Regions from separate parts of the Acidovorax sp. GW460-11-11-14-LB4 genome, predicted to be linked through region 1. Evidence: predicted binding sites of a transcription regulator. Region 1 holds the regulator's gene; each other region holds the start of a gene.
What was found. Region 1 encodes LexA, which represses DNA repair genes until DNA is damaged. Its sites were predicted from a motif close to ACTGTATNNNNATACAGT; they were not measured.

Region 1 (7,149 bases):
CAGCAAGCGCAGCTATCCGCACCTGAACATCAAGGACCTGACGCGCCAGGACGCCATTGCCATTTACCACCGCGACTTCTGGCAGCGCGTGCAGGGCGACAAGCTGCCGGTGCCGTTTGTCTTCCAGGCCCTCGATGCGGCCGTGAACCATGGCATTGGTAACGCTGTGCGGTGGATCCAGCGGGCCGCCGGTGTGGCTGACGACGGAGTGATTGGCCCTGTCACCCTGGCCGCTGTGGCGCGGCAAGAGCCCGCCGACCTGGTGCTCAACTTCAACGCCGAGCGGCTGGAGTTCTACGCCAAGCTGCAGACCTTCGACCACTTTGGGCGGGGGTGGACGCGCCGGGTTGCCAAAAACCTGCGGTACGCCGCGCGGGACAACTGACCATGCGCGTCACCTTCCTCAACCAGCCCCTGCTCAAGCCGCACGGCAACGGCGACGAATGGGTGCTGCACGAAGACTTTGCCGCCCTCATCGAGACCGACACCGCCGACGACTCCGCGGTGATCACCGTGCCCCGGGGCTTCATCACCGACCTGGCCAGCGTGCCCCGCCTGCCGGTGATGTTCATGGCCTTCGAGGGCAAGGCCCGCCGCTCGGCCGTGCTGCACGACTTTCTGTACGAAAGCCAGTACCCCCGCGCGTGGGCCGATGCGGTTTTCTACGCCGCCATGAAAAACGAGGTCAACAACCTCGACCAATACCTGATGTGGCTGGCCGTCCGCTTGGGCGGGCAGGGCGCATGGGCCAACTCAATTCCCTTACCACCCGAAACCGAAAGGCAAGCACCATGAAAAAGAACGTCCTCGCCCTCTGCATCGCCGCCGCCCTGGTGGCCATGTCCGGCTGCAGCAGCTTCAAAGTGGGCGCTGCCTGCTACATCCCCCACGGGGTCACTGGCCAGTGCTCGGCCACCACTGTGGCGCCTGGTGTCGTACCTGCTGGAGCTGCGGCCGCAACCGGCGCCAGCCAGGCCCAGCCATCAAAGCCGCCCACCACCGGCGTGTAGTTTCCCAATCGCCGGCTGCGCGCCGGCGTTACGCCGTGGGCATCTTGTCGAAGTCAGCCAGCGGCATTTCGGTGCCGTCATGCGCCACCAGCGCGCCGGCTGTTGAGTCCGCGACTTCAATAGGGCGGTCATTGAACTTGGCCTTGTCCACCTTATAGGCGCTCCCCATGGATGAGGCGCCGTAGAGGCGGCAAAGAGCCAGGTCTTCGGCCTGCTTCTGGGTCAGGACCAGCTTCTGCGGCGTCTTGCCTGGGTGCTTGATCCAGTGCGTGCGGAAGGCGTTCGACACCCGGCGGTGCAGTTCTGCCATGCCGGGGTGGTGCGGGGGAAGGTCAACGATGTTCTGGGTAGCCATGGCCGGGGATTTTCAGCCCAAAACAGAAAGGCGAATGCATGCACTCGAACAAGCGCCGTGCTACCGGCCTTGGCGGCAAGTCCGTCAAGGCCCAGAAAGACAAACAACTCCGAGACCAGCGCGAGCTGGCCAGGGAGTTGCAGGAGAGGGTGCAGCGGCAGGCCGTCCCGCAAAGGGATGACGGGCCATTACCTCGCATCGATTAGCATGTTCTCCTAATAAGGAGTGGTATGGCTACTTTTGATCCTGGCAGCAATGAATTTCTCGGAGCAATCGCTGGCTCTCTCGTGGGTGGTGCTATCGCGCTGTGCGGAGTCTGGCTAACATTTTGGCAACAGCGAAAGGCAAAGGAGTATGCTGAACTTCAAGCTACGCATAACCTGTTGATGTCAATTCAGGATGAGATAAATGCGCTGCTCTTGATGTATCAGACATCCGTGCGAGAGTCATTATTGGCCCTTCAGGATGGGCAGCCTCTCATGATAGTTTGGCCTGTAACGCACGAGAGATTTTCGGTCTACGAGGCAAATGCAGCAGCTCTCGGGGCAATAGCTGACGATGACTTGCGATCAAAAATTGTTCGGTTCTACATCATGGTCAGTGGTCTCATCGCGACATTCAAATTCAATACGGAGCTGATCGGGCGGTTTGAGGGTTTTGACTTCCTCAGTCGTCACACTGGATCGCAAGAGGCTCGCGCTCAGGCAAATGGCGTGATCCGGCAGTTAATTGAATACGCTCCAAAAATCAAAACGCGGGATCAGCTTACTGTGACTTTGGCGGCCGATGTGATTTCTTCTATTAAGCAGTATTTAGATACGCATCCCATTAAAAAATAGCCCCGCCTAAAACGGCGCCGGAGACTCCACCACCTCCACCGGCCCAATCCCTCGATACAGCACTTCGCCCGTGTGCTTTACGGTCACCGCCCAGCGGTCGGCCTCCACTTGTTCCACCAGGTAGGCCGCAGCCTCAAGCGGCAGCACCAGCTCGTCAGGCAAGCCGCCGTACCAGGTGGGCGTGCGCAGCAGGGTGGGGTAGGGGATCAGGTCCTGACGTGGGTCTTGTGCCATTGTTCGCTCACTGGGGGTTCGTTGCCGGTGCGCTCTTCCACCGGCATTTTCTTCATCCACTTGCGCGCATCAAAGCGCGGCAGAGGTGGGGCATTGGGGGCGCTGCAGGGGCGCACCAGCCACAGCTGCTCGTATTCGTAGCTGCGGCCGCTGCTGGAGTCGATGACATGCCCGCGCAGCAGAAAGCCATCGCCCACCACGTCCACAAACTCCGGCTCGAACAGAATCATCAGGGTGAGGGGGTGCGACACCCATTCCCCCAGCAGATCCACGCGCCGCACGGTGCGCCTGGCCGCGCACTGATCGTGGGACATGTGCTGCATGCGTAGCAGCCCACGCGATGGCTCTGGCCATTCGTCGGGGCGCAGGCGCAGGCCTTGAGCGCGCAGTGGAGTAACTTCGCAGAACATAAAATTCAGCGTAGGTAACAGCGTAAGTTATATGGAAGTCTTTTAAGTTTCATTGGGGAATATGAGAATCAAGGATCACAATATTCATGCCGACATTGTGCCTTGACGGGCGCAGGGGAATGCCACAGGGGCCGTGCTGGGCATACCAAAGCCTGCGGTTTTTTGGTGACTGAGTGCTGCATGGGCCCCGCAGACGTACTTCTTGCACTGCGCGTGCACGGAAGTCCGCATTCAGAGAGTGCCATGCACCACGACTGCTGCAGCTCGGTGCGGATTTTTGGACCTGCCGGTGCCCCGGTGTTAGACGTTTGCGGATCGAGCGCGGCCTGACAGTGCCTCAGCCTTGGTGCGTGGGGCGTAGAAGAGGGCTTGGCGCTCGTGCCGCCTGCTGCGCTCTGCGAATCAGGCCCGGAGCGCCTCGGACGCTGCCAGGCGGTCCAGCTCTGCGCACACATCGGCCATGCGGCCGGCAATTACCAGGCGGCAGGTGCCTGTGTCAGAGGCCCGACGCAGCACCCGGGTGGATTGTGGTGGGCAGTGGTCTACACCCACCGACGCCAAGAAGGCCTGTCGTTTGCTGCCGGCCATGTGTGTTGGCAGGAAGGAGCGGTGGGTGGCAGAGGGTCTGGTCGGGCTTTCCGGCGTTCGTGCTGGAGGTTTGGCGGTAAAGGGCCAATTTCCGCGCAATGGACGTTGCGCCTGTGGCTCTGTGGAGTTGCTGGGAACCAGGGCTTGGGCGTCGTCGCTGCGGGAGGCCGATGTTGGGGAGTTGTCTGGCCTGGCACGTCTCATGCCGACTGGCTGTGCCCGCAGGTCCAGTCTGTCTTTGGGGGCACCGGCTGGGTTGGCAAGCAGCTTTTTAAGACTGCGAAGAGGGTTCTGCACAGCAGACAGGGTGAACAAAGCAATTCCCATGTGAAAACTCCGAAAGTCGGGGGTTGAACATAGGCAGGATTGCAAAGTGGTCGAACACCAGTGCAGACAGACGCAGTGCGAGTTGATCCCTCGACAGTGCAGCCAGCTGCTCCGCCGATCCATCAAGCATTGCCTGAGAGGCCTTGGCATTCAACGGGACCTGCACCGCAGGGCTGGTGAATCGGTTGTATCCGTTCACCAAACGCCCGCCACCCACGGTGCGGCCCCTGGGGCACAAGCTACATCAGCATGGTGTTGCGGATAAGTCCCACTGCCAGTCCTTCGATTTCGAAAGGCTCGCCGGGCTGCACCACGATCACAGGATAGTCGGGGTTTTCGGGCAGCAACTCGATGGCAGTGGCCGTGCGGCGAAGTCGCTTGACGGTGACATCATCGCCCAGGCGGGCCACGATGATCTGACCATTGCGAGCCTCACGGGTGGACTGCACGGCGAGCAAGTCACCGTCCATGATGCCGGCGTCGCGCATGGACATGCCCCGCACCTTGAGCAAGTAGTCGGGCTTGTGTTGGAAGAGGCTGTTTTCCACGCTGTAGGTCTGGTCCACATGTTCCTGCGCGAGAATGGGCGACCCCGCAGCCACCCGACCTACCAGGGGCAAGACCAGCTGCGACAGACCCGGGATGGGCAGACTGAATTGGTTGCCACGGGCTGCGTTGATGGAGCGAACTGTGTCTCCGCGCAAGCGGATGCCGCGCGAGGTGCCGCTGACCAGTTCGATCACCCCTTTGCGGGCCAGGGCCTGCAGGTGCTCTTCGGCCGCGTTGGCTGACTTGAAACCCAGCTCGGCCGCGATTTCTGCGCGGGTGGGAGGCGCGCCGGTGCGTGCGATGGCGGTCTGGATGAGATCCAGAATCTGCTGCTGGCGGGCGGTGAGTTTGGGGTTGTCGAGCATGGTGGTTTCCGGTGCAGGCGGTTACAGTGGCGAGCAACTGTTTTTTAATCCAGTAACTGTATTTTTCACCAGTTTTTCGGAGTATGCAAGTGAGTGGGCAAAAAATTGTGGTTTTGGGCACCGGTGGCACGATCGCGGGCACCTCTGCACAGGCGGGAGACAACATCGGCTACACCGCGGCCCAGGTGGGGGTGGAGCAACTTCTGACGGCCGTGCCAGGCTTGCAGGCACTGGCAGGGGGCGCCTTGGCTGCAGAGCAGGTGGCGCAGATCGACAGCAAGGACATGGATTGCGAGGTGTGGCGCACGCTGGCACTGCGGTGCGCGCACCATTTGAGCGACCCGGAGGTGAGAGGTGTGGTCATCACCCATGGCACGGACACCCTGGAAGAGACCGCGTGGTTTTTGCACGAGGCGCTGGATGCGCGCAAGCCCGTGGTACTGACCTGTGCCATGCGGCCCGCCACAGCCCTGACCCCCGATGGACCCCAGAATCTGCTGGACGCTGTGGCAACGGTATTGGCACCCGGTGCCACAGGTGTGCTGGCTGTTGCGGCGGGTGAAGTGCATGGCGCACGGTATGTGCAAAAGATGCATCCCTACCGCGTCAATGCCTTCAGCTCGGGCGAGGCCGGTCCTTTGGGATGGGTGGAAGAGGGCGTGGTCCGCTGGACATGCAATAGCCCGGTAGCGTATGTCAATCATGTCGATAATGCTATAAAAAATATAGTGAATGCTGTTGCCTGGCCCTGGGTGGAAATCGTCATGAACCATGCAGGCGCGTCGGGCAGGGCGGTTGATGCTCTGGTGCGAGAGGGGGTGCAGGGCCTCGTGGTGGCTTGCACCGGCAATGGCACGATCCACCACGATCTGGAGGCTGCCCTGGTGCGAGCGCAGGACGCCGGGGTGCGAGTGGTGCGCTCCACCCGCTGCGCGGAGGGGCAGGTGCTGCCCAAGCCGGGGGATGCGCTGCCCGCCTCGCAGGGCCTGTCGCCGGTCAAGGCGCGGGTTGCTCTGATGCTGGATTTGCTGCGGGCGGATTGATCGAAAAAGACTGCCAGCCGTGTTCACCGCACTCAAGACACACGCCTGGGCTTATCCCGCGCTCGAAGTCGTCCACATTGTGGGCATTGCGCTGTTGCTGGGCAATCTGGTGTTGCTGGAGTTGCGGGTGTTTGGGCGCGGTGCGGCCTTGCCGATGAAAGACCTCGCGCGGCTGGGTCTGACTTTGGCCGTGTGCGGCTTTGGATTGGCGGCAGTATCGGGTCTGTTGATGTTTGCCACCCAGCCTCCGGAGCTGCTCAGCAACCGCGCCTTTACCTTGAAGATGCTGTTGTTAATGCTTGCGGGCTGTAACGCGGCGTGGTTTCATGCACGCGGTTCGCTTGCACGCCTGGACGGGTTGGCACGTCTGCAGATGCTGGTGTCCACCGTGATCTGGCTGTCGGTGGTGGCCTGTGGCCGCTGGATTGCGTACCTTTGATATGCCCCCTTGAACCGGGTTTTATTCCTACGGGAGTCTTTATGGGCTTGCAACGTCGCCATGTGCTGATCGCCGCCAGTGCCTTGCCTTTGGGGGTGCACGCCCACCATGGCTGGAGCAGTTTCGATGCAGACCGACCGCTGTATCTGGAGGGCACAGCGCGCAAAGTGCGCTGGCAAAACCCGCACGCAGAGCTGGAGCTGGAACTGCCCGTTGCGCTCCGGTTGCCAGCGGACCTTGCGCAACGCGCCATCCCCGCGCAGACAGCGCCAGTGGATGGCCGCGCGCTGCTGGCCAAAACGGTGCTGCCGACCCGCAAGGACCGCGTCTGGGAGATTGAGCTGGCGCCGCTAACCCGCATGCAGGCGTGGCAGGTGCCAGAGATCAAGCCAGGCACCGCCGTATCAGTCGTGGGTTTTGGCCTGCGGGACGAAAAGGGCGAGGCGGTACTGCGCGCCGAGTACCTGTTTGTGGACGGCAAATCCTACGGCCTGCGGTCCAGTCCTGCCTGAGTCAACGCACACGCCCGCAGCAGGCGGCTGTCGCGGCTGCCGTGCTTCAAGGCGGCCCATGAAAAAAGCGACGCCCTGGTGCGGTGCGTCGCTTTGATGGGGCTTGACCGCCCAACGTGTGTCAGGCGGTTTTTTGCTCCTAGTTCAATGTATCAGCTGGCCAGCGCCTGCAGCGCGCGTGCGGTGATCTCGTCCACACTGCCGGTGCCGCTGATGGCGCGGTACTTGGGCGCCACAGCGGGTTCGTCCTTGGCCCAGTTGCTGTAGTAATCCACCAAGGGGCGCGTCTGGTCGCTGTAGACCTGCAGGCGCTTCTTGACGGTTTCTTCCTTGTCGTCTTCGCGCTGGATCAGTTCTTCGCCGGTCACGTCGTCCTTGCCTTCCACTTTGGGGGGGTTGAACTTGACGTGGTAAGTGCGGCCGCTGGCGGGGTGCGAGCGGCGGCCGCTCATGCGCTCAATGATGGCGTCAAAGGGCA
Region 2 (7,149 bases), on a different contig from region 1:
TCTTTCAGCGGATGCCGAGGACGCTGACAGTCCCCATTACTTGCGTGCGCTGACCGACATGGCCGACCGGCGTACGGTGGTCGCAGGTGCTGCCATCTACACCGACAACGGCATCAAGCTGGTGGAGAAGGGCGCGCGCATCGACAGCCGCCTGTACGACCGCCTGGTGCAGCACAAGCTGCGCGAACCCATTGACCGCCATTTGTCCATCGAAAACCCGGTGGACGTGCCATCACTGCTGGCCCTGGGCCAGACGCTGATCGAGCAGGAAACCCTGCCCGCCATGCTGGCCGAGGCCCTGGGGTCCGGCGCCCGGTTGCTGGCGCCCCTGCGGTCCCTGCCGTTGCCTTCGGCGATGGCCTGCAAGCTCACCGTGATGCGTGACCAACGGCCCACGCTGTTCCAGCACAGTCTGGTGATGACTACCGTGGCGGTATTTCTGGCGGTCAAAAGCGGGCTGAGTGAGCGCGACTGCAGCACGGTGGCGGCTGCTGCGCTGCTGCATGACCTGGGTGTGCTGCACATGGACCCAGCCTGGGACGACCCGGACCACAAGATGGTAGGGGTAGGGCGCAAGCACCTGGTGGCCCACCCCATTTCGGCCATGCTCATGATCCGCGACACGCAGGCCTACCCACGCGCTGCCGAGGTCGCTGTGCTGGAGCACCATGAGCGCATGGACGGCAGCGGCTATCCACGCGCCTTGCCAGGGGCGGATATCACGCCCATGGGCCGCATCCTGCTACTGGCCGAAGTGGTGGCTGCCTTCTACGAGAAATACGACGACATGCCCGCGCAGCGGCTGTCGCTGGTGCTGCGGCTCAATCACCGCAAGTTTCCTTCGGCATTGGTGGCGTTCATCCTGCCGCTGCTGCAGGAGGAAGTGGCCCGCGAATCGGCCTTGATGCCTCTGGGTAACGATGCGCCCCGCCAGATCGAATTGCTGGCCGAAGCCTTTGCCTATTGGGACCAGCTCAAGGCGGCCTTGCCCCCGGACACGGCGGCCAAGTCTTCTGCGGGCACTGCCTTTGCGTTTACCGATTCCCGCCTCATGGCATTGCAAAAAGCCCTGATCGAAGCGGGTTCGCACCCCCGGCACCAGGGCGAGCTGCTGGCGCAATTGCAAGGCGACGCCATTGGCATGGCCGAGGTCGCCCTGGTGGGACGCGAGGCCCTGTGGCAACTGCAAAGCATTCTGAACGCCAGCCACCGCCGCTGGCCCCAGCTCTCGGACCGTGCCACGCCTGCTGATGCGGCGGTGGCGGACTGGTGCGACTGGGCGATGCGTACGCTGTAAGCAGACTTTCGGATCGACCCCGCGAGAGCACGGGGTTTGCCTCTTCCACTGGGTGCTCTGACGCGCGGCGTTTGCTGGGCATCGCAACCCGAAAGGAAGGTCTCCTCCGCCACGCCACTCGTCGTCGCGCGCCTGGATTGGCGTGGCGGGGGAGGCCTTGGCACTGGCAAAAATAGTGGGAACAAGCCCTTGCCTGCGTGGGCCTCCTCAGACCGACGTCCTTGGTGGGTCTTCGCTTCCAGGTTCACCCATTCGGCATAATACTGGTTATATTTACAGTATTCGTGTTGCCTCAATTTCTCCCACCACCATGCCTGCGCCACGCCCCTCTTTGCGGGTTGCGTCCGATTTGCCCATCCCCGTGCCTGGGGTGTGGCATGCCGACGCGCTGGGGGCCAGCGCGCAGCGCGTATTGCCTTCGGGCCATGCCGCGCTGGATGCCCAGCTGCCGGGCGGCGGCTGGCCTGTGGGGGCCCTGAGCGAAGTGCTGCAGCCTCTGGCGGGCCTGCACGAATGGCAACTGGTGCTGCCCGCACTGGTGCAGGCCACGGCCCGGCAGAGCGGGGCCGTGGTGCTGGTGGCGCCGCCGTGCGAGCCTTTTGGCCTGGCCCTGCAGTCGCAGGGGTTGCGGGCAGAGCGGGTGTGTGTGGTGCATGCCGACTCGCCCATGGTCGCCTTGTGGGCGGCCGAGCAGGCGCTGCGCTGCCAGGGCGTGCTGGCCGTCATGGCCTGGCTGCCCCAGGCGCAGCCTGCCGCTTTGCGGCGGTTGCAATTGGCGGCGGCCCAGCAGCAGCAATTGTTGTGGGTGTTTCGTCCGGTCGATGCCCCAGGGCCTGCATCGCGGGTGTCTCAGGCGTCGCCGGCCCAATTGCGGCTGCAGGTGCAGGGGCTGGCTTTGCCAGGGGATGCCGCAGCAGCCCCCGGCATGCAGGTGCAGATCCTCAAGCGCCGGGGGCCTCCGCTGGCGCAGGCGCTCCAACTGCCGGGCTGCCACCCTCAGCTGGCGCAGGTGCTGGTGGCACAGGCCGAGCGGCGCCGCGCTGCGCAAGAGGCCGCCATTGCCCAGATGGCGGGGCGCCAGGCCGCGGCCGCCCGTGTGGCCGGGGTCTTGGCGGGTTCGCTGGCGCGCCATGTGCCCCCAGTCCAGCCCATATGCGAGCCCGTATGCGAGCCAGGAGGCCGACCCGGAGGCCGGCCAGAAGGGAGCAGGCATGCACTGGATCGCCCTGCCATTGCCCTGGTGCGATGAGGCCGCCGCCTTGGCGGGTACAGGCACGGATAGAAATATCGGAGTGCTGAACGCCGCGGCCGGCTGGTGGGCCTTGCGCTTCACGCCGCGTGTGGCGCTGGCCGATGGCGAGGCGGTGTTGCTGGAGGTGTCCACCACCGAACGCCTGTGGGGCGGGCGCGATGCGCTGCAGGCACTGGTGCTGCAAGCCTGGGCCGATGCGTCGACCCGATGCGAAGGGGAGGGCGTCGCCCCTCCACCCGTCCGCAGCACTGAAGAGCCTGCCCATTCCTTTGGAGCGACCACAGCCCCTGTGTCCCATGCACCGACTGTGTGGGGCAGAGGCCCCACCGCCCTGGTTGCCCAGGCCAGGCTGCGTATGGCATTGGCAGGGCGCCCCTGCCCACCGCAGGGCAGTGCAGAGAGCCTGCCTTTGCACACGCTGACGGCGCTGCGTCCCCATGTGGCCAGCCTGGAGCGCATGGGGTGCCGCACCTGGGGGGCGCTGCGGGCGCTGCCGCGCGCGGGCGTGGCGCGGCGCCTGGGGGCGGGCGTGCTGCAAGTGCTGGACCAGGCCCTGGGCGATGCCCCCGAGGCCCATGCCTGGCTGCAACTGCCCGAGCAGTTTGTGTTGACCACCGAGCTGCCCGCCTTGGCCGCGTCGGCCGACGCACTGTTGTGGAGCGCCAGCCGCAGCCTGACGGCCCTGCAGGCCTGGCTGCAGGCGCGCCAGCAGGGTGTGCTGGCGCTGGAGTTGGCCTGGCGTCACGATCTGCGGCGCCTGGATGGCGTGGCGCTGCCCCCCACCCAGGCGCTGCAAGTGCGCACCGCCCAGGCCACCCACGACCTGGTGCACCTGCGGCGCCTGCTGGCCGAAAACCTGGCGCGCACCACGCTGGCCGCGCCGGTCAACCAGATCACGCTGCGGCTGCTCGAATCGGCACCGTTGCCGCACCGCAGTGCCAGCCTGCTGCCCCCGGGGGAGGTGGGCGGGCGTGACCCCACAAGCCATGGCAGCACCGACCCGGCCGGTACCCCCGGCGAGGCCCTGCACCAACTGCTGGAGCGCCTGTCGGCCCGCCTGGGGGCCGACCACGTGGTGGCCCCGGTGCTGCTGGCCGACCATCGGCCCGAACGCATGCAGCAATGGCGACCGGCCGCTGAAGTGCTGGGCATGCCTTCGGCTGTGATGCGCAATGCAGCCACGCGGACACCCACCGGTCCTGTGCCCGCGCGTGCGGACGGTGCTTCGCAAGGCATCGTCCCGGATGCCCCCTTGCTGCCCACCTGGCTGCTGAACCCGCCCCGGCAGCTGGCTGTGCAGGGCAACCGCCCCTGCCACCACGGCCTGTTGCGCTTGCTGGCCGGGCCCCACCGGTTGGAGGCGGGCTGGTGGTCTGCCATGGATGACGCTGTAGACCCAGCACGCCCCTGCGCAGACTTGGCCTTGCGCGACTACTTTGTGGCCCACAACGACGTGGCGGGGTTGGTGTGGGTGTTTCGCGAGCGCCTGGCGCCTGCGCTGGATGGCACGCCAGCGGTGGCTCGCCCACACCGCTGGTTCTTGCACGGAATCTTTGGGTGAGCGGGCAGGGTGGTTGTGCATGGGTTTGACGCACCGACATCCTTCACAGGCCACTGCGGTGCCAGGCCCCGCAGCGGGCGCGGGCGAGCTGCCGGGCTATGCCGAGCTGCACTGCCTGTCCAACTTCAGCTTTCAGCGCGGCGCATCGCACCCGCAAGAGCTGGTCACGCGTGCTGCCAAGCTCGGCTACCAGGCGCTGGCGCTGACGGACGAATGCTCCGTGGCCGGCGTGGTGCGTGCCTGGGGGGCGGCCAAGGAATGTGGCCTGCACCTCATCGTGGGCAGCGAGTTTTTGTGGGGTGACCTGCGGCTGGTGGCACTGGCGCGCGATGCCGAGGGCTGGGGCAACCTGTGCGAGTTCATCACCGCCGCCCGCGCCGCTGCGCCCAAGGGGCAATACCGCGTGGGTGCGGACAGCCCCTGGCACTTGCTGCAGGGGTGCGAGCTGCTGCTGGCACCATGCCGTCAGCGCTTTGATGCTTCTGATTTTGTAGCAATCAGCGCATGTATCACTAGCGCTACCGGCCAGTTAGGCTCTCAAAAGGCTCCGCATGTGTGGCTGGCGGTCGAATTGCACCAGGCCGCCGACGACAGCCTGTGGCTGGCCACGCTGCAGCGCGTGGGCGCTGCACTGCAGCTGCCGCTGGTGGCGGCGGGCGACGTGCACATGCACGCCCGCTCGCGCAAGCCGCTGCAGGATGTGATCACCGCCGTGAAGCGCGGCTGCACCGTGGCCGAGTGCGGCTTTGCGCTGCAGCCCAACGCCGAGCGCCACCTGCGCCAGCGCGTGCGGCTGGCGGGCATCTACCCGCCCGAATTGCTGGCGGCCACGCTCACCGTGGCCGGGCGCTGCACTTTCAGCCTGAGTGAGATCCAGTACCGCTACCCGCTGGAGACCGTGCCCGAGGGCATGACACCTGCCCAGGCACTGGCCTGGCTGGTAGAGCTGGGGGTGCGAAGCCATTACCCGCTGGGCGCGCCCGAGGGCGTGCAGGCGCAGATCCGCAAAGAGCTCGACCTGATCGCGCACTGCGGGTATGAGATGTATTTCCTGACCGTGCACGACATCGTGCGGTTTGCGCGCAGCGTGGGCATCCTGTGCCAGGGCCGGGGCTCGGCGGCGAACTCGGTGGTCTGCTACGTGCTGGGTATCACGGCGGTGGCCCCCGAGCAGTCCCACCTGCTGTTCGAGCGCTTCATCAGCAAGGAGCGCAGCGAGCCTCCTGACATTGATGTGGACTTCGAACACGACCGGCGCGAAGAGGTCATCCAGTACATCTACGACAAATACGGCCGCGACCGCGCCGCCATCGCCGCCGTGGTCACCTGCTACCGCACACGCAGCGCCCTGCGCGACGTGGGCAAGGCCCTGGGCGTGGCGCCCGCCCTGGTCGATGCGTTTGCCAAAGACCACCACTGGTTTGACGAAACCTTTGCCACCGACCGCCTGCAGGAGCTGGCCCAGGCGGTGGGCGTGTCGCTGCACCGGCACATCGCCCGGCTGTGGCTGGAGCTGGCTGCCGACCTGAAGGATTTTCCGCGCCACCTGAGCCAGCATGTGGGCGGCTTTGTGCTGACCCAGGGCAAGCTCACGCGGCTGGTGCCGGTGGAGCCCGCCAGCATGAAGGACCGCTCCGTCATCCAGTGGGACAAGGACGACCTGGATGAGATGAAGCTGCTCAAGGTCGATGTGCTGGCCCTGGGCATGCTCAGCGCGCTGCGCCGCTGCCTCAACCTGCGCGCAGCCCTGCGCGGCGAGCACTGGGGTCTCAAGGAAATCCCGCGCGAAGACCCTGCCACCTACGACATGATCTGCGCCGCCGACACCGTGGGCGTGTTCCAGATCGAAAGCCGCGCCCAGATGAGCATGCTGCCCCGCCTGCAGCCGCGCGAGTTCTACGACCTGGTGGTCGAGGTCGCCATCGTGCGCCCCGGCCCCATCCAGGGGGGCATGGTGCACCCCTACCTGCAGGCGCGCGAGCGCCGGCGCAAGGGCGAGCCTCTGCAACTGGAAAAGCCGGAGCTGGAGGACGCCCTGGCGCGCACGCTGGGCGTGCCCATCTTCCAGGAGCAGGTGATGCAGATCGCCATGATCGCGGCGGGCTTCACCCCCGGCATGGCCGACGACCTGCGCCGCTCCATGGCCGCCTGGAAGCGCAAGGGGGGCGTGCATCGCTTTGAAGAGCCTCTCAAACAAGGCATGAAAGACAGGGACTACCCCGCCGAATTTGCCGACCGCATCTTCCAGCAGATGCTGGGCTTTGGCGAATACGGCTTTCCTGAAAGCCACGCCCACAGCTTTGCGCTGCTGGCCTATGCCAGCAGCTGGCTCAAGTGCCACGAGCCCGCGTGCTTTTTGGCGGCGCTGCTCAACTCGTTGCCCATGGGCTTTTACAGCGCCTCGCAACTGGTGCAGGACGCCCGCCGCCACGGCGTGCGCGTGCTGCCCATCGACGTGACCGTGAGCGACATCGACTGCACGCTGGAGGGCAACCCCGAGCCGCTGCGCCCCGCACGTGGCCTGGGCGCACCGCCGCTGCCCCAGCCCGCCGTGCGCCTGGGCCTTCGGATGGTCAGCAGCCTGCACACAGACGCCGCCAAACGCCTGCTGCACGCCCGCGCCACAGGCCCCGCCTTTGCCACCACCGAAGACCTGGCCTTGCGTGCCCAACTGAGCCAGCAAGACCTGCAAGCCCTGGCCGCCGCCGATGCCCTGGCCAGCCTGTCGGGCCACCGGCGCCAGCAGATGTGGGACGCCGCCGCCCAGCACAGCGCGCCGCCCCTGTGGCGCGACGTGCCCGTGCACGAGGCCCCGCTGCAACTGCCCGAGGCGCCCGAGGGCGAAGAAATCCTGTTCGACTATGCCGCCACCGGCCTCACGTTGCGCCGCCACCCCCTGGCCCTGCTGCGCCCCCGCCTGGCCCGCTGGCGCCTGCAAACCGCCCTGCAACTGCACAACGCCGCCCACGGCCGCAAGGTGCGCGCCTGCGGCATCGTCACGGTGCGGCAGCGCCCTGGCACCGCCAAGGGCACCATGTT
Region 3 (7,149 bases), on a different contig from region 1:
GGTGATTTCCTCGATCTCTTCGAGCACCTTTTGCGTGCTCACGCCGGGCGGCAACTCGTTCACCACCAGCTGCCACTGGCCACGCGCCATGTCTTCGATCTTCCAGCGCGCGCGCACTTTGAGGCTGCCACGGCCGGTGCGGTAGGCATCGGCAATGTCGCCCGCGCTGCTGATGATCTGGCCGCCGCCGGGGTAGTCCGGGCCGGGCACCAGCGCGAGCAGGTCTTCCTGGCTCAGCGAGGGCGTCTTGATGAGCGCAATGCAGGCATCTGCAATCTCGCGCAGGTTGTGGCTGGGAATTTCGGTGGCCAGGCCCACGGCAATGCCGCTGGCGCCGTTGAGCAACGCGAACGGCAAGCGCGCGGGCAACTGGCGCGGCTCCTCCGTGCTGCCGTCGTAGTTGGGCATGAAATCGACCGTGCCTTCGTCGATCTCATCCAGCAGCAGGCTGGTGATGCGCGACAGGCGGGCCTCGGTGTAGCGCATGGCCGCAGCGCCGTCGCCGTCGCGGCTGCCGAAGTTGCCCTGGCCGTCGATCAGCGGGTAGCGCTGGGCAAAGTCCTGCGCCATGCGCACGAGCGCGTCATAGGCCGACTGATCGCCATGCGGGTGGAAGCGGCCCAGCACATCGCCCACCACGCGGGCGCTCTTGACCGGTTTGGCGGCCGTGTTGCGCGTGGGGCCGCTGTAGCCCAGGCCCATGCGGTCCATCGAATACAGAATGCGCCGCTGCACGGGCTTGAGGCCGTCGCACACGTCGGGCAGCGCGCGGCCCTTGACGACTGACAGTGCGTACTCCAGGTAGGCACGCTGGGCATAGCCCGCCAGGCCCAGGGAGTCGCCCCCGTCATCGCCTGCGGTGGTGAAATCGAGAGTGGGTTGGTCGCTCATTCGTTGGGTACAGTTTCTGGATTCACGTTCTGGGGAGCGGTGGGTGTCTGCGCCACGCGGGTGGGCGGCAGGTTGCCCCGGTTCTGCGCGCCGCCCGACAGCTCCATCCGCACGCGGCCGGGCAGCGCACGCTGGGCCAGCACCGGCGCCGGGGGCTTGAGCTGGGCATACAGGCCCAGCACGGTGCGCACGTAGTTCTGGGTTTCCCTGAAGGCCGGTATCTGGTTGCCCGCCTTTTGCACCGCGCCTTCGCCGGCGTTGTAGGCGGCCACGGCCAGGTCCATGCGGCCAGGGAACAGGTCCAGCAGGTAGCGCAGGTAACGGGTGCCGGTGGGCACGTTCACGGCGGGGTCGGCGAGCTTTTGCTCGACCGAGCGCTTCTTGTCCGCATTCACACCAAAACGGCTGGCCGTGGCGGGCATGACCTGCATCAGACCCACGGCGCCCTTGGGCGACACGGCGGCGGCGTCAAAGCCGGATTCGGTGGCGATCACGGCCTGCAGCAGCTCGTAGTCCACACCATGTTGGCTGGACGCAGCGCGCAGGTGGTGCTTGACACGCTTGTAGTCGGGCGCAATGTCAAAAAACGCCAGCAGGCGCGCACCCGCTGCGGGTAGCGCATAGGGCATGGGCGATGTATTGGCCGGTGCATCCCGCGTGGAGTCGAAGTCGTTGCCCCGAAAAAAAAGCTGGTAGCGCGCATCGACCTGCTCGGACGCAAAGTGCGTCACGCCGCGCTCATCCACATGCGCCCACAGGTCTGCATGGGCCGTTTGCTGCAAAAAACAGAGCAAACAACCCAATAAATACCAGCGCATGACGCCATTCTTGTTTGAATTCCTCATGGCAGACCTGTCGGACAGCCCTCGGTCAGATATCGATCTCCACCGCGTCGCCATGCAGCTCCATGAGCTCGCGGCGCGCGGCAGCCTCGCCCTTGCCCATGAGCTTGGTGATGAGGCCTTCGGTGGCGGCAAAGTCCACATCCCCCAGCTGCACGGGCAGCAGGCGGCGGGTGTCGGGATTGAGGGTGGTTTCCCACAGCTGCTCCGCGTTCATTTCGCCCAGGCCCTTGAAGCGGCTGATCTGGCACTTCTCGCGTGCCACGCCATCCTTGGCGCATTTGTCGAGGATGGCCGTCAGCTCTCCATCGTCCAGCGCATACATCTTGGCCGCAGGCTTCTTGCCGCGCGCAGGCACATCCACGCGAAACAGCGGTGGGCGCGCCACGTAGATATGGCCGGTCTCGATGAGCTTGGGGAAGTGGCGGAAGAACAGCGTGAGCAGCAGCACCTGGATGTGCGATCCGTCCACGTCGGCATCTGACAGGATGCAGATCTTGCCGTAGCGCAGACCGCTCAGGTCCGGCGTGTCGTTGGGGCCATGCGGGTCCACGCCAATCGCTACCGAGATGTCGTGGATTTCGTTGTTGGCAAACAGGCGGTCGCGCTCCACCTCCCAGGTGTTGAGCACCTTGCCGCGCAGCGGCAGGATGGCCTGGCTTTCCTTGTCGCGACCCATCTTGGCGCTGCCACCGGCCGAATCGCCCTCCACCAGGAAGACCTCGTTGTGGGCAATGTCCCTGCTTTCGCAATCGGTGAGCTTGCCCGGGAGCACAGCCACGCCCGAGCCCTTGCGTTTTTCAACTTTCTGACCGGCCTTCTGGCGCGTCTGCGCGGCCTTGATGGCCAGCTCGGCCAGCTTCTTGCCGTAATCAACGTGCTGGTTCAACCACAGCTCTAGCGCCGGGCGTACGAAGCCGCTGACCAGGCGCACGGCGTCGCGCGAGTTCAGGCGCTCCTTGATCTGGCCCTGGAACTGCGGGTCCAGCACCTTGGCTGAGAGGACATAGCTGGCGCGCGCAAACACGTCCTCGGGCAGCAGCTTCACGCCCTTGGGCAACAGGCTGTGCAGTTCGATAAAGCTCTTGACCGCGTTGAACAAACCATCGCGCAGGCCACTTTCGTGGGTGCCACCCGCGCTGGTTGGGATCAGGTTGACGTAGCTCTCGCGCATGGGCTGGCCGTCTTCGGTGAAGGCCACCGCCCAGGCCGCCCCTTCGCCCTCGGCAAAGCTCTCGTTGCCGCTGTCGGCAAAACCCTCGCCTTCAAACAGCGGGATGACCGGGTCGCCGGTGAGCGTCTGCATCAGGTAGTCCCGCAGGCCGCCCTTGTACTGCCAGGTCTGCGTGTCGCGGGTCTTTTCGTTCACCAGCTGCACCGTCACGCCGGGCATGAGCACGGCCTTGCTGCGCAGCAGATGGGTCAGCTCGCCCATGGGCAGGGCACTGGATTCGAAATACTTGGCGTCGGGCCACACGCGCACCGAGGTGCCCTGCTTGCGCTCGCCCGCCTCCAGCGGGCGGGAGACCAAAGGCTCGATCACGTCGCCAGCGGAGAACACCAGGCGCGCCGCCTTGCCTTCGCGGTAGCTGGTGGCCTCCAGCCGGGTGGCCAGCGCATTCGTCACCGACACGCCCACGCCGTGCAGGCCGCCCGAGAAGCTGTAGGCACCGCCCTTGCCCTTGTCGAACTTGCCACCCGCATGCAGGCGGGTGAAGACCAGCTCGATCACCGGTGCGTTTTCTTCCGGGTGCAGGCCGAACGGGATGCCCCGGCCGTCGTCCTCCACACTGACCGAGCCATCGGCGTGCAGGGTGACGCGGATCTTCTTGCCGTGGCCGGCAAGGGCCTCGTCGGCGGCGTTGTCCAGCACCTCCTGGATGATGTGCAGGGGGTTGTCGGTGCGGGTGTACATGCCCGGGCGCTGCTTAACGGGCTCCAGGCCCTTGAGCACGCGGATTGAGCCTTCGGAGTATTCGCTCGCGGAAACAGAAGAGGGTTTGGCTGCCATGGGGCGGATTGTAGTGCGGCACCGCAGCAATAGCTGGATAAATAACCAGCCCTTCAAACCGCTGCGCCAAGCGCTGCATTTTCTGCCGCCCCCACCGCCAACTGTATTGGTCGCGGGTGTATCAGCGCGTTTCGCGCAATCTGGCTACATTCCTGCGCATGCATATGAATCCTCCCAAACTATCCATGTTCCAGGTGCTGGCGTGCGGCGCGGCCATCGTGACCCTGTCCATGGGCACCCGCCACGGGTTCGGGCTGTGGCTTCTCCCCATCACCCAGGAAATGGGCTGGACGCGCCAGTCGTTCGCCCTGGCCATCGCCATCCAGAACCTGTCCTGGGGCGTGATCGGGATTTTTGCGGGCATGGCGGCCGACCGGTTTGGGGCCTTCCGCGTGCTGCTCGGCGGTGCAGCCCTGTATGCCCTGGGCCTGGCGGGCATGGCGCTGTCGCCTACGCCCACGCTGTTTGCACTGACGGCCGGTGTGCTGATTGGCGCGGCGCAGGCGGGCACCACCTATGCGGTGATCTATGGTGTGCTGGGGCGGCAGATTGCGCCCGAAAAACGCTCCTGGGCCATGGGCGTGGCAGCGGCGGCGGGTTCGTTCGGGCAGTTCCTGATGGTGCCGGTCGAAGGCTGGCTGATTGCAGGCCTGGGCTGGCAGCAGGCCTTGCTGGTGCTGTCGATGGCCGTGCTGCTGATCGTGCCGCTGGCCTTTGGCCTGCGGGAGCCGGGCTTCAAGGGCGCGGCCCCGGTCAAGCGCGAGCAGACCATTGCGCAGGCGCTGGGCGAGGCCTTCCGCTACCCCAGCTTCAACCTGCTGATGGCCGGTTACTTTGTGTGCGGCTTTCAGGTGGTGTTCATTGGCGTGCACATGCCCAGCTACCTCAAGGACCATGGCCTGTCGCCCCAGGTGGCCAGCTATGCGCTGGCGCTGATCGGGCTGTTCAATGTGTTTGGCACTTACATCGCGGGCACGCTGGGCCAGCGCATGCCCAAGCGCCACATCCTCGCTTTCATCTACTTTGCCCGCGCGGTGGCGATCAGCATCTTTTTGCTGGTACCGCTGTCGCCGCTGTCGGTGTACGTGTTCTCGGCGGTGATGGGCGCGCTGTGGCTGTCCACCGTGCCGCCCACCAACGCCACCATTGCACAAATCTTCGGGGTGCAGCACCTGTCCATGCTGGGCGGCTTTGTGTTCTTCAGCCACCAGATCGGCAGCTTCCTGGGCGTCTGGTTGGGCGGCTATCTGTATGACGCCACCGGCAGCTACGATATCGTCTGGTACATCGCGATCGGCCTGGGCATTTTTGCCGGGCTGGTGAACCTGCCAGTCAAGGAAAGTCCGATCGCGCGCCACACCCCACAACCCGCCTGACCTGTTTGACCCCCTGCATGAGCGACACCACCCCGCCCCGCAAACCCGCGCCGCGTGCCCTGCGCTGGCTGGGCGGTGCAGTGGCCGTGCTGCTGTGCCTGGTGGTGTTTGGCTTGTACACCGTGCCCGAATTCATGGTGCTGCTGGCCGACCAGATGTGGGCGTGTTTTTGACACCCTTGGCGGGATTTTCAAGCGTTTTTGGCCACAAGCGCTAGTGGATCATGCGCAGGCAGCTATCATTTTTATAGTTTCATGCACGGTATGCACGGTACAGAAGCCCCTTCGGATTGGGTGCGGCGCTGGAGCCACCTGATCGCCCCCCACAGCACCGTGCTGGACGTCGCCTGCGGCGCAGGGCGCCACCTGCGCCATCTGCGGAAACTGGGGCACACCGTGGTCGGCGTGGACCGGTCGGCCGAGGCGCTGGCCGCCTGCGAAGGGCTGGGCGAGCTGGTGCAGGCTGACATCGAAAACGGCCCCTGGCCTTTTGCAGGCCGCCAGTTTGGCGGCGTGGTTGTCACCAACTACCTGTGGCGCCCCTTGCTGCCCACCATCGTGGCCAGCGTGGGGCCGGGCGGGGTGCTGGTCTACGAAACGTTCGCCCAGGGCAACGAAACCGTGGGGCGCCCGTCACGGGCGGAGTTCCTGCTCGCGCACGGCGAACTGCTGCAGGCATGCCAGGACCTGCGCGTGGTGGCTTATGAGGACGGCTTCATCGACGAACCAGCGCGTTTCGTGCAACGCATCACGGCCGTACGGGAACTCCCGCAGGCGGGTGGACCCTCACGACATCTTTTGTCTACCGGGGCTAGTTAGAATGCCCTTTTACCGTTTACCACTGCGGACATGACTTCTTCTTCCGTGCCACTCACCGGCAGCATCGTCGCCCTCGTCACTCCCATGCACGAGGACGGTAGCGTGGACTACCCCACCTTGCGCAAACTGATCGACTGGCACATCGCCGAAGGCACCGATTGCATCGGCGTGGTGGGCACCACGGGCGAGTCCCCCACGGTGAACGTGGAAGAACACTGCGAAATCATCCGCGTGGCCGTGGAACAGTCTGCCAAGCGCGTGCCCATCATGGCCGGCTGCGGCGCCAACTCCACCGCCGAGGCCATTGAGCTGGCCAAGTTCGCGCGCGGCGTGGGTGCCGACAGCCAGCTGCAGGTCGTGCCCTACTACAACAAGCCCACCCAAGAGGGCCAGTACCAGCACTTCAAGGCGATTGCAGAAGCCACGGGCGACCTGCCCATCGTGCTGTACAACGTGCCCGGCCGCTCGGTGGCCGATATGCAGCACGACACCGTGCTGCGCCTGGCCCAGGTGCCCGGCGTGATCGGCATCAAGGAAGCCACCGGCAACATCGAGCGTGCCCAGTGGCTCATCCGTGACGTGCCCAAGGGCTTTGGCGTGTACTCGGGCGACGACCCGACCGCCGTCGCCCTGATGCTGTGCGGCGGCCACGGCAACATCAGCGTGACGGCCAACGTGGCCCCGCGCCTGATGCACGAGCTGTGCGTGGCGGCACTGGCCGGCAACGTGCAACGCGCCATGCAGATCCAGTTTCAGCTGATGCCGGTGCACAAGCACCTGTTTGTCGAAGCCAACCCCATTCCGGTCAAGTGGGCCATGTCCCGCATGGGCCTGTGTGGTGGCACCATGCGCCTGCCCATGACGCCCCTGGCCAGCAGCAACGAGGCTGTGGTCGAGTCGGCACTGCGCACCAGCGGCCTGATCTAATCCGGGCTTTGCGCCCGCTCTCAGAGACACTTCCCAAGGATTTCCGCGTGAAAGCTGCTACCACCCGCCTGAGCCTGCTGGCTCTTGTCATGGCCCTGTCCGCCTGCTCCACCAGCATTCTGGAGGGCGACAAGATCGACTACAAGAGCGCCGCCAAGGGCTCGTCACTGGAAGTCCCCCCGGACCTCACCCAGCTGTCACGCGACTCGCGCTACGCCATGCCAGGTGGCTCGGTGTCTGCCGCTGCCATGCAGGCAGGCCAGGCCGCGCAGCCGTCGGGCAAC
Region 4 (7,149 bases), on a different contig from region 1:
GAGCGTCTGCTCGTCCATGTAGAGCTTGCGGTTGATCTCGACCTGGATGCTGTGGCGGTGCTGCGCGGGGTTGCCGTAGCGGCGCACCAGCTCCACGCCCTTGTAGGGGTGGTTGTATTCGACGCTATAGCCGCATGCGCGCAGGTGCTCGCAGATCAGTGCCGACAGCGCCGGGCTGGCGGTGGTGCCATCGCGGTCGCCCACCACAAAGTCGGCATGCTCCAGCCCCGGAAACTCGGTGGCAAAGCGCCCGGCCACGGCGGGCATGGAGTGGCAGTTGAGGTGGATGCTGTAGCCGTGGCGCGCATGGGCGGCATCGATGGCCTGGGCCACGGCGGCGTGGTACGGGCGCCAGCAGCGGTCGATGCGCGCACGCACCTCGGCCACAGTGAGCTGGCGCTGGTAGATGGGTTCGCCCTGGTCGGTGAACTTCCAGATCAGCCCCTTGCCCAGGCGCACCTTGCTGAGCACCTTGGGATCGGTGGAGACGGGGTCGGGCCAGTCGCCGTCCAGCAGGCTGGTGTCCAGCTCGGTCGTATCGCGGTTGGCGTCCAGGTAGATGCGGGGGAAGTGGGCCTCGACCCAGGCCACGCCGAGCGCGGGGGCAAAGTCGTAGATCTTTTCGACGTGGGTGTCTTCGGCCCGGCGCAGCGTGGCCAGGTCTAGGGCGGAACCAAAGTCGTCGGGGTACCGGGTGCCGCTGTGGGGGGAGTCGAGGACCAGTGGTGTGCTGCCGGGCACCGCAGTGACGGTGGCGGTGCTGGAGGGTTGTGTGGCAAGTCCCGGCGAGCCGGTGACGCCGGGCTGGGCCTGCTGGAAGCGGTGGTGGATCAGTTTCAAGGCTGCATGCATAGGCAGAGTGTGCGCAAAGGAGGGCGGCTGGCCTAGCCGCCCAGACCGGGATGTGACTATGGTTATCCCTGAGACCTTGAGCAGGCCCGGGAAGTAGGCTTGCCTGCGTCGTCTCACCATCCCAGCTGTGGCCGTCCCCGGGCTCAGGGCCCGGGGAAATCAGGTCAGTCGAGCACCACCTTGGCGTAGGCCGCCACGCGCTTCATTTTGTCGATCTCGCTGGCGATCTGGGCCGTGAATTCCTTGGGTGTGGTGCCCGAGGGGTAGAGGCCCTGTCCCGCCAGGCGCTCGCGCACGGCGGGCTCCTTCAGGGCCTGGGCGACGGCTTGCTGGATGCGCTCTGCCGCCGCCGGGGGCGTGCCCGCAGGGGCCACCAGGCCAAACCATGAAGGCTCGTTGGCCTGCTTGTAGCCCAGTTCGGCGTAGGTGGGCACATCGGGCAACACATCCAGCCGCTCGGGCCACGACACCGCCAGCGCCTTGAGCTTGCCCGATTTGACGTGCGGGAGCGACGAAGCCACCTGGTCAAAGTACACCGCCACCTGGCCCGCCAGCACGTCGTTGATGGCCGGGCCTGCACCACGGTAGGGGATGTGCACCATGGAGGTGCCGGTGCTGCTCTTGAACAGCTCTCCCCACATGTGGCCGATGGTGCCGTTGCCGGGGGTGGCGTAAGACACCTTGCCGGGGTTGGCCTTGAGGTACTTCACCAGCTCCGCAAAGTCCTTGACGGGCACCACGGCCGGGTTGATCACGATGACGCCCGGGGCCTTGACGATCTCGGTCACGCCGATGAAGTCCTTGGTCGGGTGGTAGGGCAGCTTGGTGTACACGGCGGGGTTCACGCCATGGGTGGACAGCGTGGCCACGCCCAGGGTGAGGCCGTCTGCCGGCGCGCGGGCGACTTCGGCCATGCCGATGGAGCCGCCTGCGCCGCCCCGGTTTTCCAGCACCACGGGCTGCTTGAGGATGCGCGCCAGCGACTCTTGCAGACTGCGGGCCGTGATGTCCGTGGCGCCCCCGGGCGGGAACGGAACGATGATGCGCAGGGGCTTGCCCTCTTGCGCCAAAGACATTCCGGGAGCGAAAGATACGGCGGCCAGTGCTGAGAGCAGGTGACGGCGTTGCATGGGCGTTTCTCCTATGGGTTGCATCGAGGTTAAAGGATTCAGTGCGCTCTACCAAGCAATGGATATGCCTGATAACATTCCAATTTGGAATGATTTGATTACTTACTATGTCATCTCTTCGCCGCCTCTCGCCACCCGTTCACCTGCTGCGGGCGTTTTCCACGGTGACGCGGTTCGGCGGGGTGTCCCGCGCGGCCGAGGCCCTGCACCTCACCCAAAGCGCGGTCAGCAAACAGGTCAAGGAACTGGAGACCTGGGTGGGCGTGCCGCTGTTCGAACGCAGCCGCAAGCGCCTGGCGCTCACCCCCGCCGGCGAGCGCTACGAAAAGGCGGTGCGTGGCGTGCTGGCGCAGTTGGAGGCCGCCACGCTGGAGCTGATCACCAGCGATGACGGTGGGGGGGCGCTGCACCTGTCCAGCCTGCCCACGTTTGCGGCCAAATGGCTCATCCCACGCCTGCCGCAGTTCCAGCAGCAGCACCCGCAAATCACGCTGCACTTTGTGCCTTATGTGCACAGCTACGACTTCACCCGCCCCGAGCTGGACTGCGCCATCCTGTTCGGCGACGGCCACTGGCCCGGCGCGCACGCCCACCACATCACGGGCAACGAGGTGGCGCTGATCGCCCCCCGCACCAAGGTGGCCGACTGGGCCATCCACACCCCGCGCGATGTGGCCCGCTACACGCTGCTGCGCCACGTGACCGTGCCCGAGGCGTGGTTGCGCTGGAGCGAGACGCACGGGGTGGAGGGCCTCATCGACCCGCTGGCCGGGCCGCAGTTCGACCAGTTCCAGACCATGATCCGCGCCGTGATGGCGGGCATGGGCCTGGCGCTGGTGCCGCGCTGCCTGGTGCAGGATGAAATCACGGCAGGCCTGGTGCGCGAGCCCCTGCCCGATGCCGACCTGCGCGGCGGTTACCGGAGTGATGTGGGCTACTGGTTCTGCTACCCCGAAGGCCGCACGCAGCTGCACGCGCTGCAGTGCTTCAGGGAATGGCTGCTGGCTTGCGCCGAGCCGATGGGGGCTCAGGCACCCGTATCGCCGCCCGCATAGGCCTCCAGCCCAATGGCCACCACGGTGGCCACGTCATGGCCCACCTCGGCGCGGAACTCCGCCTCGGCCTGCGCCACGGCATCCCGGAACGCTTGCAGCCACGCCAGGCCGGTGGGCGTGAAGCACACGCGGCGCGCCCGCGCATCCAGCGGGTCGGCCTCGCGCGTGACCAGCCCCCATGCCTCGCACTGGTCCACCAGGTTGGCCATGGCCTGCTTGGTCATGCCCGCGCGCTGGGCCAGATCGGTCAACCGGTCGCCCTGCAAGGCCAGGTGCCGGGTGATGTGCACGTGCGCAGCCGTCACCTGGTCGCGTGCCGCCAGGTTGGACAGCGCCAGCGGCACCTCCACATTGCGCGCCATGAGCTGCAGCACCCGCGCGTCGAAGCGGCGCAGGGCGCTGCCCATCAGGCGGCCCAGGTGGGTCTGGCGCCAGCGGTCGTCAGGCACTGGGGCGGGCGTGGCAAGGGGGGCGGCTGGAGAAAAATCGGCCATGCGATATTGTCAGGCAAACTGACTAAAAATCGCTTTATCTGGATTTCATTGCTCGCATAAACTACTGTTCAAGCATCCAGCCTGTGATTAATCGCAGAGCGATGCAAGCATCCAACCTGTTGTTTTTCAAGGAGTTTCTCATGGACGTCGCAGTCAAAGGCACCAACCCCGCATTGCCCGTGAACACGGAAAAGGCCAAGGCCCTGGCCGCCGCGCTCGCCCAGATCGAGAAGCAATTCGGCAAGGGCACGATCATGCGCCTGGGTGAAGGCGAGGTGATCGAGGACATCCAGGTCGTCTCCACCGGCTCGCTGGGCCTGGACATTGCGTTGGGTGTGGGTGGCCTGCCCCGTGGCCGTGTGGTCGAAATCTATGGCCCGGAATCGTCGGGCAAGACCACGCTCACGCTGCAGGTGATTGCCGAGATGCAAAAACAGGGCGGCACCTGCGCGTTTGTCGACGCAGAGCACGCCCTGGATGTGCAGTACGCCCAGAAGCTGGGTGTGCAGCTGTCCGACCTGCTGATCAGCCAGCCTGACACCGGCGAGCAGGCGCTGGAAATCGTGGACAGCCTGGTGCGCTCCGGCGCCGTGGACCTGATCGTGGTGGACTCGGTAGCTGCGCTCACGCCCAAGGCCGAAATCGAAGGCGAGATGGGCGACGCCCTGCCCGGCCTGCAAGCCCGCCTGATGAGTCAGGCGCTGCGCAAGCTCACCGCCACGATCAAGAAGACCAACTGCATGGTCATCTTCATCAACCAGATCCGCATGAAGATCGGCGTGATGTTCGGCTCGCCCGAAACGACGACCGGCGGCAATGCGCTCAAGTTCTATGCCTCGGTGCGCCTCGACATCCGTCGCACCGGCACGATCAAGAAGGGCGACGAAGCCATCGGCAACGAGACCAAGGTCAAGGTGGTCAAGAACAAGGTGAGCCCGCCCTTCAAGACGGCCGAGTTCGACATCCTGTTCGGTGAAGGCATCAGCCGCGAGGGCGAGATCATCGACATGGGCGTGACGGCCAAGATCGTGGAAAAGAGCGGTGCCTGGTACGCCTACAACGGCGAAAAGATCGGCCAGGGCCGCGACAACGCGCGTGAGTTTTTGCGCGAAAACCCCGACCTGGCCCGCGAGATCGAGAACAAGGTGCGCGAAGGCCTGGGCATTGCGCTGCTGCCTGGCGCACTGCAGGCCCCAGTAGCGGCTGCAGACGAGTGATTTCCGGTTTTTGAAGCTAAATAGCCCGCAGGCGCTCATATCATATGCGTCTGTAGCTATTGAAAATATAGCATTTAGTCAATCATGGGATTCACTGCGCTCTCGCTCAAGGGCCGTGCGCTGCGGCTGCTGAGCCAGCGGGAGCATTCGCGCGCCGAGCTGCAGCGCAAGCTCGCGCCCCATGTGCAGGAGGGCGAAGACCTGGAGGCTGTGCTGGACGACCTGCAGGCCCGGGACTTCATCAGCGAGGCGCGCGTGGTGGAGTCGGTGTTGCACCGGCGCGCTGGGCGTCTGGGTGCATCGCGCATCCGGCAGGAGCTGCAGTCCAAGGGGCTGGGCGCAGAGGCCGTGCAGCAGGCGGTGGCCCAGCTGCAGGGCAGCGAACTGGAGCGTGCCCGCGCGGTGTGGCGCCGCAAGTTTGGCGAACCCGCCGCAGATCCGCAAACCCGCGCCAAGCAGATGCGGTTTTTGCTGGTGCGGGGGTTCTCAGGCGATGTGGCGCGGCGCGCTGTGCTGGGCGTCGATGCGTCTGACGAGGGCTGACCGCAACGCCAACAAGCGGGGCATCGGCCCCGCTTCCTGACGCGCTCTGAGGTGTTTACACGCCCAGCATCAATCGCAGGTTCTGCACTGCAGCGCCACTGGCGCCCTTGCCCAGGTTGTCCAGGCGCGCGATGACCACGGCCTGCCGGTACTGCTCGTTGGCAAACACGCGCAGCTCCAGCTTGTTGGTGTCGGTCAGCGTGTCGGCGGCCAGCTTCAAATCGTCGGTGGGGGGCGGCACGCTGACCCATTGTTCTGGCGTGTTGGTGCGGCTGTAGTGGCTGGCCAGCACGTCGTGCAGGTCGCTGGCCTTGGGGGCTCCGGGCAACAGGTCCAGGTGCAGCGGCATCTGCACCAGCATGCCCTGGCGGAAGTTGCCCACCGCAGGGATGAACACCGGGCGGCGTGTGAGCCCGGTGTAGCGCAAGATTTCGGGGATGTGCTTGTGCGTCAGGCCCAGGGCATAGGCTTCATACGGCGCTGCAGTGCCTGCCTCGTAGGCTTCGATCATGGTGCGGCCGCCGCCGGAGTAGCCCGAGACCGAGGGCAGGCTCAATGGGTAGTCCGCAGGAATCAGGCCCGCATCGACCAGCGGGCGCAGCATGGCAATCGCTCCAGTGGCGTAGCAGCCGGGATTGGAGACGCGGGTGGCGTCGCGCACCGCTTGTGTCTGCGCTGGTGCGAGTTCCGGAAACCCGTACACCCAACCATCGGCCGTGCGGTGCGCCGTGCTGGCATCGATCACCTTGACCTTGCGGCCCGAGCTGCGCTCGATCTCGTCCACCATCGCCACGGTGTCGCGCGCAGCGTCGTCGTGCAGGCACAGCACCACCAGATCCACCCCCGCGATCAGGTCGCGCTTGGCGGCCGGGTCTTTGCGCAGCTCAGGCGCAATGCTGACCAGCTCGATCTGCGGCATGGCCTGCAGGCGCTCGCGGATCTGCAGGCCTGTGGTACCGGCTTCGCCATCAATAAAGACTTTGGACATGGAGGTGCTCCTGCAAAAAGGTGGCAGCGTCTGCCGGATAGAAAAGGGGGGATGGGAAGGCTATCAGGCCAGCCCAGGGTGTAAGTCAGGCACAAGGATGGTGCGTTGCAGCATGATACAGTCGCGGGTTGCCATGTCCCAAGCCCGCGGCCAGACATCTGTTCATGGTAAACGGGTAACTACCACCCTTCCCTGAGAGAGACCTCATGAAGATTCACGAATACCAAGGCAAGGAAATCTTGCGCAATTTTGGTGTGCCCGTTCCGCGTGGCATTCCCGCATTCACGGTGCAAGAAGCCGTGGAAGCAGCCCAGAAGCTCGGCGGCCCCGTTTGGGTGGTCAAGGCCCAGATCCACGCCGGTGGCCGTGGCAAGGGCGGCGGCGTGAAGGTTGCCAAGACCATTGACGACGTGAAAGCACGCGCCAGCGAAATCCTAGGCATGCAGCTGGTCACGCACCAGACTGGCGCTGAGGGCCAGAAGGTCCGCCGCCTGTACATCGAAGACGGCGCCGACATCAAGAACGAACTGTATGTGTCGCTGGTCACTGACCGCGCCACGCAGAAGGTCGCCCTGATCGCTTCGAGCGAAGGCGGTATGGACATCGAGGAAGTGGCCCACTCCACGCCCGAGAAGATCATCACCGAGATGATCGACCCGCTGACCGGCATCACTGAAGCGCAGAGCCGCAAGGTGGCAGCAGCCATCGGCCTGACCGGCGCTTCCATCGACCAAGCAGTAGACATCTTCGCCAAGATCTACAAGTGCTACATGGACACCGACGCGTCGCTGGTGGAAATCAACCCCCTGAACTGCGACTCCAAGGGCAACCTGATGGCCCTGGACGCGAAGTTCAACTTTGACGCCAACG

Region 2: the regulator LexA is predicted to act here: its motif matches at 1,560-1,577, upstream of imuA (translesion DNA synthesis-associated protein ImuA).
Region 3: the regulator LexA is predicted to act here: its motif matches at 3,777-3,794, upstream of AC07X4_RS13730 (DNA topoisomerase IV subunit B).
Region 4: the regulator LexA is predicted to act here: its motif matches at 3,595-3,612, upstream of recA (recombinase RecA).

Annotation. Positions count from the first base shown of each region.
Region 1 covers NZ_JBWKYJ010000014.1:25,947-33,095, forward strand. The annotation lists gene AC07X4_RS07915 (glycoside hydrolase family 108 protein) at 1-385, shown strand, start outside; gene AC07X4_RS07920 (DUF1353 domain-containing protein) at 388-795, shown strand; gene AC07X4_RS07925 (hypothetical protein) at 792-1,010, shown strand; gene AC07X4_RS07930 (hypothetical protein) at 1,039-1,365, opposite strand; gene AC07X4_RS07935 (hypothetical protein) at 1,596-2,204, shown strand; gene AC07X4_RS07940 (hypothetical protein) at 2,211-2,438, opposite strand; gene AC07X4_RS07945 (hypothetical protein) at 2,411-2,848, opposite strand; gene AC07X4_RS07950 (hypothetical protein) at 3,251-3,436, opposite strand; gene lexA (transcriptional repressor LexA) at 4,003-4,677, opposite strand; gene AC07X4_RS07960 (asparaginase) at 4,761-5,720, shown strand; gene AC07X4_RS07965 (hypothetical protein) at 5,740-6,159, shown strand; gene AC07X4_RS07970 (DUF6152 family protein) at 6,201-6,671, shown strand; gene adk (adenylate kinase) at 6,824-7,149, opposite strand, start outside.
Region 2 covers NZ_JBWKYJ010000097.1:647-7,795, forward strand. The annotation lists gene AC07X4_RS22140 (HD-GYP domain-containing protein) at 1-1,297, shown strand, start outside; gene imuA (translesion DNA synthesis-associated protein ImuA) at 1,608-2,546, shown strand; gene AC07X4_RS22150 (DNA polymerase Y subunit UmuC family protein) at 2,509-4,110, shown strand; gene AC07X4_RS22155 (error-prone DNA polymerase) at 4,130-7,149, shown strand, end outside.
Region 3 covers NZ_JBWKYJ010000034.1:31,249-38,397, reverse strand. The annotation lists gene parC (DNA topoisomerase IV subunit A) at 1-891, opposite strand, end outside; gene AC07X4_RS13735 (lytic transglycosylase domain-containing protein) at 888-1,709, opposite strand; gene AC07X4_RS13730 (DNA topoisomerase IV subunit B) at 1,762-3,744, opposite strand; gene AC07X4_RS13725 (MFS transporter) at 3,903-5,120, shown strand; gene AC07X4_RS13720 (hypothetical protein) at 5,138-5,293, shown strand; gene AC07X4_RS13715 (class I SAM-dependent methyltransferase) at 5,384-5,938, shown strand; gene dapA (4-hydroxy-tetrahydrodipicolinate synthase) at 5,969-6,865, shown strand; gene bamC (NlpB/DapX family lipoprotein) at 6,913-7,149, shown strand, end outside.
Region 4 covers NZ_JBWKYJ010000054.1:19,854-27,002, reverse strand. The annotation lists gene AC07X4_RS17360 (N-formylglutamate amidohydrolase) at 1-852, opposite strand, end outside; gene AC07X4_RS17355 (tripartite tricarboxylate transporter substrate binding protein BugE) at 1,017-1,982, opposite strand; gene AC07X4_RS17350 (LysR substrate-binding domain-containing protein) at 2,090-3,037, shown strand; gene AC07X4_RS17345 (MarR family winged helix-turn-helix transcriptional regulator) at 3,010-3,531, opposite strand; gene recA (recombinase RecA) at 3,672-4,748, shown strand; gene recX (recombination regulator RecX) at 4,833-5,291, shown strand; gene argC (N-acetyl-gamma-glutamyl-phosphate reductase) at 5,347-6,279, opposite strand; gene sucC (ADP-forming succinate--CoA ligase subunit beta) at 6,486-7,149, shown strand, end outside.